3 regions of the Paraburkholderia sp. MM5496-R1 genome follow, and region 1 is predicted to be linked to each of the others. Evidence: riboswitches for the same ligand, from Rfam matches in the RefSeq annotation. Region 1 holds a riboswitch; each other region holds the start of a gene.
What was found. A riboswitch is a leader RNA that binds a small molecule or an ion and turns the genes downstream of it on or off. The one in region 1 is predicted to bind cobalamin.

Region 1 (4,421 bases):
GGCTAGAAAGTCATCGTCGCGGTGACCCACCCCGAGCGCGGCGCGCCGAGCAGCCATTCGGTGCCGTCGTTCTGCGTGGAGACCGCATAGGTCCGGTTGGTCAGGTTGCGCAGATAGAGCGCGAGCGTCAGGTTGCGCGTTGCGCGCCACGACGCGGACGCATCGACCAGTGTGTACGACGGAATCGACACGCTGTTCGCGTTGTCGCCGAAGCGCCGTCCGACATACTGCACCCCGGCTCCCGCGCGCCAGCCAGGCGCGAACGCCCAGTCGAGCCACACGTTCGCGGTCTGCTCGGGGATGTTGTAGGGCACGTTGCCCGCGCGCGACACGCTCTGACCATCGACCGCCTCGTCGAAATCGTCGTACCGCGCGCGCAGCAGCGCCGCGTTCGCCTCGACCGACCAGCCGCCGCCCAGCCGCAGCGCGCCCGACCATTCGACGCCGCGCGACGACTGCCGGCCGACCTGCTCGCTCAGGTCCGGGTTCAGCGGATCGGTGCTCACGAGGTTACGCTTCACGATCTGGTACACCGCGAAGGTCCACGATCCGCGGCCGCCGAGCACTTCCTTCTTGACACCCGCCTCCCACTGCTGACCTGTCGACAGCGTGAACTGACTGTTCGATTGCGACAGCGTAATCAGCGAACTGACGCCGTCGGTGCCGGTCGTGTACTGACCGTACACGGACAGTGCCGGCGTGAGCGAGAACACAAGGCCCGTGCGCCATCCTGTATGGGCGAACGTCCTGTCGAACGACGCCGCCGCAGTCGTGGCAGTCGCGAACGTCTCGCGATGCAAGTCGATATGGTCGTAACGCAGGCCACTCACCCACGCGAGCCGCTCGGTCAGCTCGAACCGGTCCTCTGCAAAAAGGGACGCCTGATGCGTGACGGTGCGAAACGCGGGCACGGTCGAATCGGGACTGTCGAACACGCCCGGATCGAAACCGAATGCCGGCACGATCGACGAGCCGCCGTATGGTGAATTGCTTGTATCGACAAACGAGATCACATTGAAGTCCGCGCCGACGACCAGCCGGTTCTGATGGCCCCATGCACGCCCGTCGATCGTCGTGTCGAGCTGGTCGCCGATCTGCCGCTGATGATGGAGGATCTCGATGTAATCGCTGCGCAACACATCGCCATCCGGCTGCAGGGCGTAGCTCTCGCTATCGTGCCAGTGGCGGTTGGTCAGCAAATAATAGAGCTGGTTGCGCACCGTGATGCCAGGCATGGCGTGCCACTTCGCGTTCAGCCGCGTCCACTGGTCGTAATAGGAGATCGCGGAATCGGCGACGTTGTAGTTCTGGTAGCGGAACGCCGGATTGAGCGCACCGTCGAGCACCGGAATCCCGAAATAGCGCGCCGGCTTCTGGCGGCCGTAGTCGTAGTCGAGTGTGAATGACAAGGTCGGATCGACGTCGAGCCGCAATGCGCCGCCGAGCGCCGTGGTATGCGAATCGCCGCGCGGTACCCAGCCGTTCGAGCGGTCGTCGCTCACGTAAAAGCGGTATGACAGCATGGGCCCGAGCGCGCCCGTCGTATCGAGCGCCACGCGCTTCTCGCCATAGGCGCCCGCGCCGAGCTGGACCGTGGTCGCGTAGTCGCGCTGCGGCGCCTTCGGCACGACGTTGATCACGCCGCCGATGCCACCCTCACCGTAGAGCACCGACGCCGGACCGCGCAGCACCTCGATCCGGTCGACCGACCACGTATCGAACGGAAAGGTCACCGTGCCTGCGCCAGGATACATGCGCGTGCCGTCATAGAGCGTCGTGATCGACTTTGGCCCGCTGAAGCCGCGCACCGAGACCGACGTGCCGCCATTGCCGGGTGCCGCGTCGGTGGCAAAGCCGGCCGCACGCGTAATGGCCTCGTTGACCGTGGTGTCGCCGCGCACCTGAATCTGCTCACCGGTGAGCGTCTCGACGCTCGCCGGCGTATCGAGGCTCGACAGTCCAAGCCGGCTGCCGGTACGGATCGGCGTGCTCAGGTCCGGTGTATCCGTATGGCCCGATGCCTGGACCTTAACAGCCGGCAGCGTCTGTGCCGGCTCCTGCGCAGATTGCGTGCTGTCTGCCGCCGGGCCGCTGCCGTCATCAGCAAACGCGGACGACGAGCCGATCAGCCACGCGCAGCCGAGCATCCCTGCTGTGAGCTGACGGCTGCGGCGTCGCTGCGTTCGCGACGGCGAAAGGATCGAGATTTTCTTCATTGTCCTGCTCTCTTTTCTTTTTTCTCTGGCGCTACCGTATGCGGTGCGCCTGTTTGTTATGCGCTCGACACACGTGCCGATCCACCATGTCATCGACGCAGTGAAACGCCGCACGATTGCCGGAAACACGAACCAGGCATGCCGTACTGACCGGCGAAACTTACCGGGTCAACACAGACGACGGGAGAAAAAGAGGAAGCAACGGGCAGCCGATGCCCGGTGGACACTGACGATGCAGGTCATGGCGGTTCTCCTGGGGTTTCGCGCCCCATGACAGGTGAAGGAAGACAAGGCCCAGGTCTGACTCCCGGTTTCAGGAAACCGGTCACAGTGGCGCGACCGCGCTGGATTTGCACCAGCTTCCGGGCTTTGCGTGCGCAATTCTAATCGATCGCACACTCAATTCCCCCGCGCCCCGGCCTGGCTAGCGCATGCCTGCCCGTGCAGGCTGCCCGCTTCACGTCCGGGTCATCGCGCCAGCGGTCGGATCGCCCGCGATTCCGGCAGAACGATATCTAACCCGCATCGTAAACGCAACACAGTTGCGATAATTAGAAAAGGGAACGCTATACTTGAGTCTGCTTCACCGCATACATTCCTGCATTCATGCCCCGCCTGATCCAGATCCGACGCAGTCCCATCCATGGCAAGGGTGTCTTTGCCGTTGCCGACATTCCGCGCGGCATGCGCATCATCGAATACAGGGGGGCGCGCATTACCCACGCGGCAGCACGACGCCAGCATCCCGTCAACGCCGAAGACCCGTTCCACACCTTTCTGTTTGCGCTGGGTGACGGTGACGGCCGCTACTGCATTGATGCGGGCACCGGCGGGAACGCCGCCCGCTGGATCGATCATCGTTGCGCACCGAACTGCGAGGCGGTTGAAGACTACGACCGCCAGGGGATCCTGCGCGTGTACCTCCATGCCGCCGCAGTGAACGATGGAACGAGCTGTGCCATGCCTGTACCCGGCTTGATTTTGCGCTGCTCGATCCAGCCCTCGACGGTCGCCAGCCGGTCACGCCAGCGCGTCGCCGCGCCGACCCGGCAGGCTGGGCCCGTGACATCGACCGCCTCGCCGCGCTGTTCGACGACTATCGGCCGCGCATCGTCTTCTGCCCGCACGAGCGTGATGGCTCTGCGACGCACATCGGTGTCCACTGGCTCGTGCATGACGCCCTTCAGCAACATGCACACGCCGTCTGGCTTGCGCAGACAGAATTCTGGGGCACCCTGGAGCAGCCCAATACCCTCGTCGAACTCGACAGCTCAAGCGTCGCGACCATGATCGAGGCGTTGACCTGTCACCATGGTGAAATTGCCCGCAACCCCTATCACCTGCGCCTGATGTCATGGCTCGCGGACAGCATGCGACGCGGTGGCGAGGCTGTGTTCGGTGCCGGAATGCAACCGCCGTCCTTCGCCTTCGGCGCGTTGTACCGGCTCGAGCGCTGGGCAGGCGGCCGGCAGACGGCAGTCGGGCGTCCGATGGCCATCGCTGCGGAGGATGGCCTGCAACCGCTGTTCGACCAGGGCATGCCGCCAGGTCCATGACGACGACCATACGACACGCGTGGCCTTGCCCGCGCGGAACGATGTATCATTCCATCATTGGACAGTTGCATCCACGGTCATCCATGCCTACCCGCCACTCTCCGCGCAAACATCCACCACACGCTCCTACCGACTGGCCATCGCGCCTGCGCGAGGCGGGGCTGCGCTCCACCGCGCTTACCGTTGCCGTGCTCGAACGCCTGGAGGGCGCCGAACAGCCCCGTTCGCACGAAGAACTCGCCCGCGATCTGGGCGCCGCTACAGGCGCGGGAAAAGTGGATCGCGTGACCCTCTACCGGATCCTCGACCGGCTAACTGCCGTTGGCCTGCTCACCCGAATCCAGGGATCTGACCGGGCCTGGCGCCATGCAATCGCAGAGCACGAGACCTCCACTGGTTATTTCGAGTGCGATCATTGCCACAACATTTCTGCGCTTCCGGAAGATCCGGAACTGGCCGGTGTGCTCGCCCGGATAGAGCGCAAGCTTAGCCGCCGCGGCGTTCATAGCACGAACTCTGCCGTCACGATTCACGGTACCTGCCGCGACTGCTCGACCCACGGCGTGTGAGCACGCAGGATCGTTGCACCTGATTCGGCGGGTCCGAAATCAGGTTATTAACGCCACTTTGTTGCATTAATAACCAACCC
Region 2 (4,421 bases), on a different contig from region 1:
GCCCGCGCGAGCAGGTTGCGGCATGCGCTTTCGCCGACCATCCACAGATCGAGCGACAGCACCGGCGCGCCGCTCGCGCGCGCGAGGATCATCGGATCGAGAAAATCCGGCCCGGTCTTGAACACGCGCACGCGACGTCCGAGCCGCCGGTGATAGCGCGCGAGACCGGCGGTGATCGTGGTTTTGCCTTGTCCCGACGCGGGCGCGCTGATGAACAGCGCGGGGCACGCCCCGAAGGAAGTCCCCTGGGGGGACGCCCCGAAGGAAGTCCCTTTGGGGGGCGCCCCGGACGAAGCCCCGTTGGGAAACGCCGACATCGCTCAGAACTCCACGCCGCGCTGCGCCTTCACACCTTGCTCGCGATACGGATGCTTGATCGCGCGCATTTCGGTGACGAGGTCGGCGGCTTCGATCAGCGCGTCCGGCGCATGGCGTCCGGTCACGACGACGTGCAACATCGGCGCACGCGCGTTGATCACCGCGAGCACTTCGTCGAGCGGCAGGTATTCGTACTTCAGCACGGTGTTCAGCTCGTCGAGGATCACCATCTGGTAGTCGCCGCTTTCGATCATCCGCCGCGCTTCGTTCCAGCCTTTGCGCGCGGTCGCCATGTCGGCCTCGCGGTTCTGCGTGTTCCACGTGTAGCCGTCGCCCATCGTGACGAAATCGCATTGCGCGATCGCGCCGAGGAAATCGCGCTCCGACGTATGCAGCGCGCCCTTGATGAACTGCACGACGCCGAGCCGCATGCCGTGGCCGAGCACCCGCACGGCCATGCCGAACGCGGCCGTGCTCTTGCCCTTGCCGGTGCCGGTGTTGACGATCAGCAGGCCTTTTTCGACGGTCGCGCCGGCCTGCTTCTTTTCGTGGCCTTCGCGGCGGCGTTCGGTCATGCGTTGATGCGATTCCGGATCGGTTTTCATCGAGGGTCCTGGTTTTGAGGGGCGGGATGGGATGGGGGCGCGTCGCTAAGGGCAGCATTGTTCGCCGCTGCGATCGCCACCGTGATGCCGGCGTGCGCGGTCTTGCGTACGATTAGACGCACGTTTTGTGCGGTTGTGGTGGAGTCCGGCGCCGTTGCCGCCAGCAGCGCGCACGGCTCGCACACACCATCGACACCGAGCTGCGCGTGTGCCGCCGCCGACGGCGACGCGACCGGTACCGCGGCGATCTGCTCGCGGCTGAACAGTTGCAGCGGCAGCTGATGACGTGAGCAGAATTCGAGCAGACCGGCTTCGTTGGCTTTGGTGTCGATCGTCGCGATGGCGCGGATCTGCTCGAAGGCATTCGATCCGAGCGCTGCGCGCACGGCGGCTTCGATCTCAGCGGCTTTGCTGTGCAAGCGGCAACCGATGCCGACGCTCAGCGTTTTGATCGCGCGTGCGAGTCCGTGTCGTGTCGCGCTCGCTGCCAGTTCGTGAGCAATGCCGGCGTCGCGTTTGGCCGCATCACGCGCCAGTGCGAGCGACGCCACAGCGCCGATCACGACGATCGCCGGCGAGCCGAGCCCCGCGCGCGCCACCGCCTCGGCGAACTCGCGAAGCGGCGCGAGCACATGACGCTGCTCAGGCCGCGTCGCCGACACGATCGCCGCGCACGGCGTGTCGGCGGACATGCCGGCCGCGAGCAATGCGCGGGCGATCTCGCCGAGCCGGCGCATGCCCATATAGATCACCAGCGTCATGTGCGTCGCGGCGAGCGCGGCCCAGTCCGGTTCGCCACTGCCGGCGCCGTGGCCGGTGACGAACACGACGCCCTGCGCGTGATCACGATGCGTGACCGCGATACCGAGCGCCGCGGGCGCCGCGATGCCGGCCGTGATGCCGTTGATCACGTCGACTTCGATACCCGCGGCCTGCAGCGCCTGCAACTCTTCGCCGCCGCGGCCGAACACGAACGGATCGCCGCCCTTGAGCCGCGCGACGCTGCGCCCCGCGCGCAGATGCCCGAGCATTTGCGCGACGATGTCGGCTTGCGGCGTCGACGGATGGCCGCCGCGCTTGCCGACGTACACGACTTGCGCGTCGGTGCGCGCGAACTGCAGCACGTCGGGATTCACCAGATCGTCGACGAGCACGACATCGGCCTGCGCGAGCGCGCGGGTGGCCTTCAGCGTGATCAGTTCGACGTCGCCGGGACCGGCGCCGATCAGCCAGGCGCGCGTCATCGCGGCGTGCATGGCGCGCGCCATGCGGTGATGGAAGAAGAGACGCGGCGTGCGACAGCGCGCGCGGCGGTGAATATAGAGGTCATGCGCAACTGCGAATCCGGGCACGCGCGATGCCGCGCTGCTACGCCTTCACATCCGTTCCCCGCGGATTCCGGCGGCCGGCGGCGCCACGTGATGCACGGATGCAATGCGGCACCGCCTCCGCGTCTGGCCGGTATCCGGGCTGGCGGCCTCATGCGCTTCGCCTTCCCGTCCCGGTTGCGATTCGCGGGACAGTGGCATCAAAAAACGCATGCGCGGCACGGCGGAATCGAAGGCGAATCGAATCGCGCGCCGCAGGTCGCTTACCGTTGCGGGGACAGCACAGGTTGAACGCGCGAGGCGCTGCCTGTTTCCCGTTTAACTGCACACGCGAGCGCATGTGCGGGCACCAAACGCGCGCATACGATAGCACATGGCGCCTTGCCGGATAAGCCACGGCGGCGCTTTCCGGCTCTGTGCGTTGCTTGACTGCGCAAGTCCGCGGGCCTACACTCGCACGCACTTTGGGTGCTCGCGTGCGCGCTCGTGCGCATGCAGTTAAACGGGAAACAGGGAGCCACCTGCTCTGGAGCGGCTAACCTGTGCTGTCCCCGCAACGGTAAGCGAAAAGCGGTTCCGGCTTGATAGCCGGGCACCGCAGTGCCGGCTTCGATGTCCTCGCGCAAGCTCGCGTGGACATTTCACCACTGGACGAGAAACCACTCGGCCGGGAAGGGGAAGCGGCGCTTTCGCCAGCCCGGATACCGGCCCAACGAAGCAGAACGACCGCCGCGGGGATGCGGCGGCGCGTTCATGACCTCAGTTCCGCTTTCTGTATTTCCGTTGTCGCGGCAATGCCGTCGTTCGTCCCCGTGTCTGGTGATCGCTGGTACTGCTGCGCGTGCTTCATTCGCTCCATTCGCCAGCCGACGCGGACCCACGCGCGGACTTTCCGGCATACCGATCAACGCCAAGGGATGGACCTCACGATGCAAACTCAATTGCGCAAGATCCCCGTCACGATCGTCACGGGCTTTCTCGGCAGCGGCAAAACCACGCTGCTGCGGCACATTCTTCAGCATGCGGGCGGCAAGCGCATCGCGGTGATCGTCAACGAGTTCGGCGAGCTCGGCATCGACGGCGAAATCCTCAGGGGCTGCGGCATCGGTTGCGATGAAAACGGCGTCGAGACCGAAGGGCAATTGTATGAACTCGCGAACGGTTGTTTGTGCTGCACCGTGCAGGAAGAATTTTTCCCGGTGATGGAAAAGCTCGCGGAGCGCCGCGATGAATTCGATCACGTGCTGATCGAAACGTCGGGCCTGGCGTTGCCGAAGCCGCTCGTGCAGGCGTTCAACTGGCCGCAGATCCGCAATGGCTTCACGGTCGACGCGGTGGTGACGGTGGTGGACGGCCCGGCCGCCGCGAGCGGCCAGTTCGCCGATAACCCGCTCGCCGTCGATGCGCAGCGCAAGGCCGATCCGAATCTCGATCACGAGTCGCCGCTGCACGAGCTGTTCGAAGACCAGTTGTCGGCGGCCGACCTGGTGATTCTGAACAAGACCGATCTGATCGACGACGCGCGGCAGCACGAGGTCGAAGCCGCGATCCGCGCGGAGATTGCGCCGCAGGTGAAGATCGTGCGCGCGCAGCAGGGGCGGCTCGACCTGCATACGCTGCTGGGCCTCGAAGCGGCGTCGGAAGAGACGATCCACCTGCGTCATGACCACCACGGTTCCGCCGACGACCCCGATCATCACCACGATGAATTCGATTCGGTCGTCGTGCAGGCATCCGTACCGTCGCGCGACGCGGCGCTCGCCGCCTTGCAGACGCTCGTCGAATCCCACACGATTTACCGTGTCAAAGGCTTCGCGGCACTGCAGGGCGCGGCGATGCGTCTCGTGATCCAGGGCGTGGGCCGGCGCTTCGAGAGCTACTTCGACCGGCGCTGGCAAGCGGGTGAAAATGGCGACGGCGCGTTGAGCCGCTTCGTGCTGATCGGCGCAGACCTCGACCAGCACGCGCTGCAACAGGCGTTCGACGCGGCGCTCGGCGCGACGTCGAACGCGACGGCATAAACGGGCGCACCAGCATGCATCTGCTGCGCACGACGCCGGGCGGCTTCGTCGACGATACGCAGGGCGTGATCCGCATCGATCAGCAGCCCGCCGAGATCGTCGTGCTCAGTTCCGCCGACACCACGCTGTCGCTGCTCGCGAGCGTGGTG
Region 3 (4,421 bases), 860 kb from region 1:
CTGAATCTGGTTGCGGCCGAAGCGCGCGCTGTAGCCCGCGAAGACCGAATCGACGTGACGGTCGGGCGCGGCGAACGTGTCGGAGTCGAGCGTCTGGTCGAGATGCTCGTAGCCGAGTTGCAGCTTCTGGTTCGCGGCGAGCGCGAAATCGTTCTGCCACGTGTACTGGCGATTGTCGGTATCGAAGCGGCCGTTGTAGATGCCATTGGTGTTCGACACGCTGCGGTCGTCGCCCTCGGCGAGCGTGACGTGGGTGGTCCACCAGTCGGTCAGCTTGCCGTTCGCGAATACCGACACCTGACGCACCTTGCTATAGAGATTGTTCAGATCGGTGGGCTCGCCGTACGCATTGTCGTAGCTGTTGTCGTTGTTCGACTGGAAGTAGCTGACGCCCGCGTCCCACCTGTCGGTGAACTTGTGACGCAGCGACGCGCTGATGCTCTCGTTCAGATTGCCGTTTGCGTTCGGATTCGCGTTCGGCGCCTCGAGCGGATTGAGCGACGAAAAGCCGTCGTCCTTCGTGCGCGCGAGCGAAATATTGAAAGTCGTGCGGCCGTCCTGATCGAGCGCGCCGTTCACGCCGGCCGTTTGCGTCTGCGTGCGATAGCTGCCGTAGCCGACCGAAAAATTGAAACGCGGCGGATGATCGCCGCCGTCTTTCGTGAACACCTGCACGACGCCGCCGATCGCGCCCGAGCCATACAACGCCGACACGTTGCCGTTCACCACTTCGACGTGATCGACCTGATCGAGCGGAATCTGCGCGAGTTGAGCTGAGCCGAGACTCACCGAATCGACGCGCACGCCGTCGATCAGCAGCAGCGATTGCGTCGACGATGCGCCGCGCAGAAAGAGGCTCGTGGTCGAACCGGGGCCACCCGTGCGCGAGATTTGCGCGCCTGGCGCGAGTTGCAGCAGGCCGGGCAGATCGGTCGCGGTCGTGTCGGCGATGTCCTGCTGATCGAACTGCGTGGTCTGCGGGATCGCATCGCGCAACGCTTGCGGTCCGCGTTGCGCGGTCACGACGATCGGCGACAGCACGTTGCCCGACGCATCGGTGGAAGTGAGATTGGCCGCGTCGGCAACGTTTGCGGCGCTCGCAGCGGTTGCATCCGTCGCGGACGAAGACGCGGGCTCGGCGCTTTGCGCATGCACGACGAGCGGCAGGCTCGCGAACGCGAGCAGCGTTGCGCGGGCGATGGGGGACAGCATGGGATGACATTCCTGTGGATAGCGTGCGCGGCCTGCTTCCCCGCAGGCCGACGCGTCACGAGGCGTCCCCTTGTTCAACGTTTTCGCGGGGGACGTCCCTCTTTTCTGGCCGGTATCCGGGCTACGACACATCGATCCCGCCTTCCCACGCGTGACGCGCAGTGGCACACTCGCACGTTGAACTTCCAACCTTGCGACCAGGACCGACCTGCATGAGCACATCACATGCGGTCGCTTACCGTTGCGGGGGCAGCGCAGGTTCGCGCATCCGGTTTTGGCACCGCGCGCGTCCTGCTTCCCGTTTAACTGCGCGCGCCGAGAAGCGCGCGCGGGCACCAGAGTGCGGGAAGTTTACGAGCGGCCTCGCGGGGCGTCAAGAAAGGTCAACCGGAGCGCAATCGGTTCTGTTGAATGCAGGTTATTGTCCGATGGATTACCGGTTTTTTACCTTATGGTCGACGACACGACACGCAACGAACCTGCACGTAGCGATGCTGTTACGTCTCGAAACGAGACAATTGTCGGAACCTGTAATATTCCGCGCTAAAATGCGATGTCTTTAGAGGACGCAGCACATGCTCACCGAACTCGAATCACTCTCCCAGAACATCGGCAAGCTGATTGCGATCAGCCAGCGCCACAACGAAGCGCGGCTCGCGCTCGAAGAGCAGCTCGCGCAAACGCGTGCCGAAGTGCAAGCCACGCATGCGGAACTCGCGCAATTGCGCGAAGAGCGCGACGCACTGCAGGCGGAACGCGACGCGCTGTCCGCCAAGATCGACGACGCTCAGGTGCGCCTGAATGCCATTCTCGAAAAATTGCCGCGCGCACGCGCGAGCAGCGAACCGGATAACCAGCTCGATCTGCTCGAGTCCGCCCAGCCCGGACACGAGGAAGCGGAAAGCGACGTGAGCCGACACGGAGAAAGCGCATGACCACCAAGCAGATCGAAGTATCGATTCTCGAAGTACCCTATCGTCTCGCCTGCTCGCCGGAAACGGAAGGCGCGCTGCTCGAGGCGGTCGCGCGCGTCGACGCCGAGATGAAGAAAATCCGCAGCGGCAGCAACGTGCGCGGCACCGATCGCATCGCGGTGATGGCTGCGCTGTCGCTGGCATCGGAACTGCTTAAGCTGCAAAGCAGCGTGCGACACGGAGAAGCATTTCCCGCTGAAGAAATCCGGCGTACAATGCAGCAAATGAACGAACAGCTAGGTACTGTGATCGAGCAGTACAGCTTGCAGTAAGCAGTAGTGGGCCGGTTTCGAATCGGTCACGTGTTGAACGGTTTGGGTTGTAGCTTCATCGGTTTAGCTTCCCTGCCTGGTTCGCCAAGGTCATACATTCCTTGAACCAATGCCATGTGCACGGTTGCGGAAATTTGTAGCACGGGTGTGCGCGTCACTCAGTCTGATGTACCCGAAGTGTTGCTAACTGCGACCAATTCTGAACCCTCGGTTCAGGATGCCGGCCTAGCGGCTAAGGCGGGGACCTTATCTGGAACGGCATCGGACTTCGGTTCGATGCCGTTTTTCTTTGGTCGTCGTTTTTTCGTTTGAGCGCCTTTTTCAGGGGCTTTTCCGTACGCGCCTGCTGTTGTTGCGCTTCGTTCAATCTCACACGCTCACTCCGATTCATGCGCTACTGGCTGATGAAGTCCGAACCGGACGAAGCAAGCATCGACGACCTCGCCAACGCACCACATCGCACCTTGCCGTGGACCGGCGTACGCAACTATCAGGCGCGCAACTTCATGCGCGACGTGATGCAGGTCGGCGACGGCGTGCTCTTCTATCATTCGAGCTGTCCGGAGCCCGGCATCGCGGGCATCGCGGAGGTCTCGTCGACCGCGTATCCGGACCCTACGCAGTTCGATAAAAAGAGTCCGTACTACGACGCGAAATCGTCGCCGGAAACGCCGCGCTGGATGCTCGTCGACGTCGTGTTCAAGAAGAAAATCGGGCTGATTCCGCTTGCCGCGCTGCGCGAGCATGCCGAATTGCAGGACATGCGCGTGCTCGCCAAAGGCAATCGCCTGTCGATCACGCCGGTGACCGAAGCCGAATGGCGCTTCATCACTAAACAGCTGGTTTAAGGGCGAACGCGCGACGCGGCACCTGTCGTGATCGCATCCAGGTCATCGTTTCCGATGCGGCGGCGAAGCACTAATTGGGGAACCAAGCGTCGGTAAAACGCGCCTAATCGGTCGACGAAAGCGTGAACTCGAACCGGCCGCTCGACGGCAAGCCGATGCATTCACCAGCGCATCCGTCAAACCGCGCGCCACTACCCGGCGCTCGCGTCGAACGTGCACAACCTGTTCAAAAGGATTCCAGTCATGACGACAAAAACCGCACGGTCCCTCGCACTTGCGCTCGCCTTGGGCGCGCCTGTGGCACTCGCACTGAACCCTGCGACCGCTCGAGCGCAGACCATGATGCCGCAGCCCTCGGGCGTGCTGTCGCTGAATGCGCAGGCGAGCGCGGAAGTCCCGCAGGACGAAGTCGAAATCACGCTGTTTTACGAGCAGGAAGCGAGCGAGCCGTCGTCGCTGACGTCGACGCTGAACGAACGCGCCGACGCGGCATTGCAGAAAGCGCGCGGCGTCAGCGGCGTGACCGCGCGCTCGGGCGCGTTCTCGATCTTCCCGTCGACGGACCGCGACGGACGCATCACGACGTGGCGCGGCCGCACGGAAGTCGTGCTCGAATCGCGCGACTTCGCCGCGGCATCGAAGCTCGCCGGACAGATGGCATCGATCATGCAGGTTGGCAACGTGCGTTTCTCGCTGTCGCCGCAAGCGCAGCGCGCGGCCGAACAGCGGCTCAGCGGCGAGGCGATCAAATCGTTTCGCGAGCAGGCCGCGGCGTCCTCGCAGGCGTTCGGCTTTAGCGGCTATTCGATCCGCGAGGTCAACGTGAATCACAGCGGCGTGATGCCGCGTCCGATGATGATGATGAGCGCACGCGCGATGGGCGCCGACGCGAAGAGCGCGCCGCTGTCGCTCGAAGGCGGCACGTCGACGGTGACGGTCAACGTGTCGGGGTCGGTGCAGATGAAGTGACGCGCAAGCGCAAGCCCAAACAGAAAACGCCACGGCATCCATCGATGCCGTGGCGTTTTTTCATGCAACACTCGCTACGCTAGCCGAGCGCCGCTCAGTTCGCGCCAACCGCCTGCGCCTGCTCGCGACGCCCACGGCGATACGCC

Region 2: it holds a riboswitch for cobalamin, as region 1 does, so the genes downstream of both, cobA (uroporphyrinogen-III C-methyltransferase) here and OKW38_RS11390 (TonB-dependent receptor) in region 1, are expected to answer to the same signal.
Region 3: it holds a riboswitch for cobalamin, as region 1 does, so the genes downstream of both, OKW38_RS15320 (TonB-dependent receptor domain-containing protein) here and OKW38_RS11390 (TonB-dependent receptor) in region 1, are expected to answer to the same signal.

The regions. Positions count from the first base shown of each region.
Region 1 is NZ_JBNDLT010000002.1:961,808-966,228, forward strand. It holds gene OKW38_RS11390 (TonB-dependent receptor) at 3-2,216, opposite strand; cobalamin riboswitch at 2,491-2,634, opposite strand; partial or broken gene OKW38_RS11395 (SET domain-containing protein-lysine N-methyltransferase) at 2,901-3,059, shown strand; gene OKW38_RS11400 (hypothetical protein) at 3,107-3,409, opposite strand; gene OKW38_RS11405 (hypothetical protein) at 3,386-3,772, shown strand; gene OKW38_RS11410 (Fur family transcriptional regulator) at 3,814-4,341, shown strand.
Region 2 is NZ_JBNDLT010000003.1:2,429,088-2,433,508, forward strand. It holds gene OKW38_RS37350 (cobyrinate a,c-diamide synthase) at 1-317, opposite strand, end outside; gene cobO (cob(I)yrinic acid a,c-diamide adenosyltransferase) at 321-923, opposite strand; gene OKW38_RS37360 (cobalamin biosynthesis protein) at 920-1,426, opposite strand; partial or broken gene cobA (uroporphyrinogen-III C-methyltransferase) at 1,430-2,167, opposite strand; cobalamin riboswitch at 2,363-2,620, opposite strand; cobalamin riboswitch at 2,701-2,978, shown strand; gene cobW (cobalamin biosynthesis protein CobW) at 3,181-4,272, shown strand; gene cobN (cobaltochelatase subunit CobN) at 4,287-4,421, shown strand, end outside.
Region 3 is NZ_JBNDLT010000002.1:1,822,953-1,827,373, forward strand. It holds gene OKW38_RS15320 (TonB-dependent receptor domain-containing protein) at 1-1,212, opposite strand, end outside; cobalamin riboswitch at 1,303-1,567, opposite strand; gene OKW38_RS15325 (ATPase) at 1,788-2,147, shown strand; gene OKW38_RS15330 (cell division protein ZapA) at 2,144-2,458, shown strand; RNA gene ssrS (6S RNA) at 2,525-2,706, shown strand; gene OKW38_RS15340 (EVE domain-containing protein) at 2,848-3,306, shown strand; gene OKW38_RS15345 (SIMPL domain-containing protein) at 3,550-4,275, shown strand; gene lgt (prolipoprotein diacylglyceryl transferase) at 4,370-4,421, opposite strand, start outside.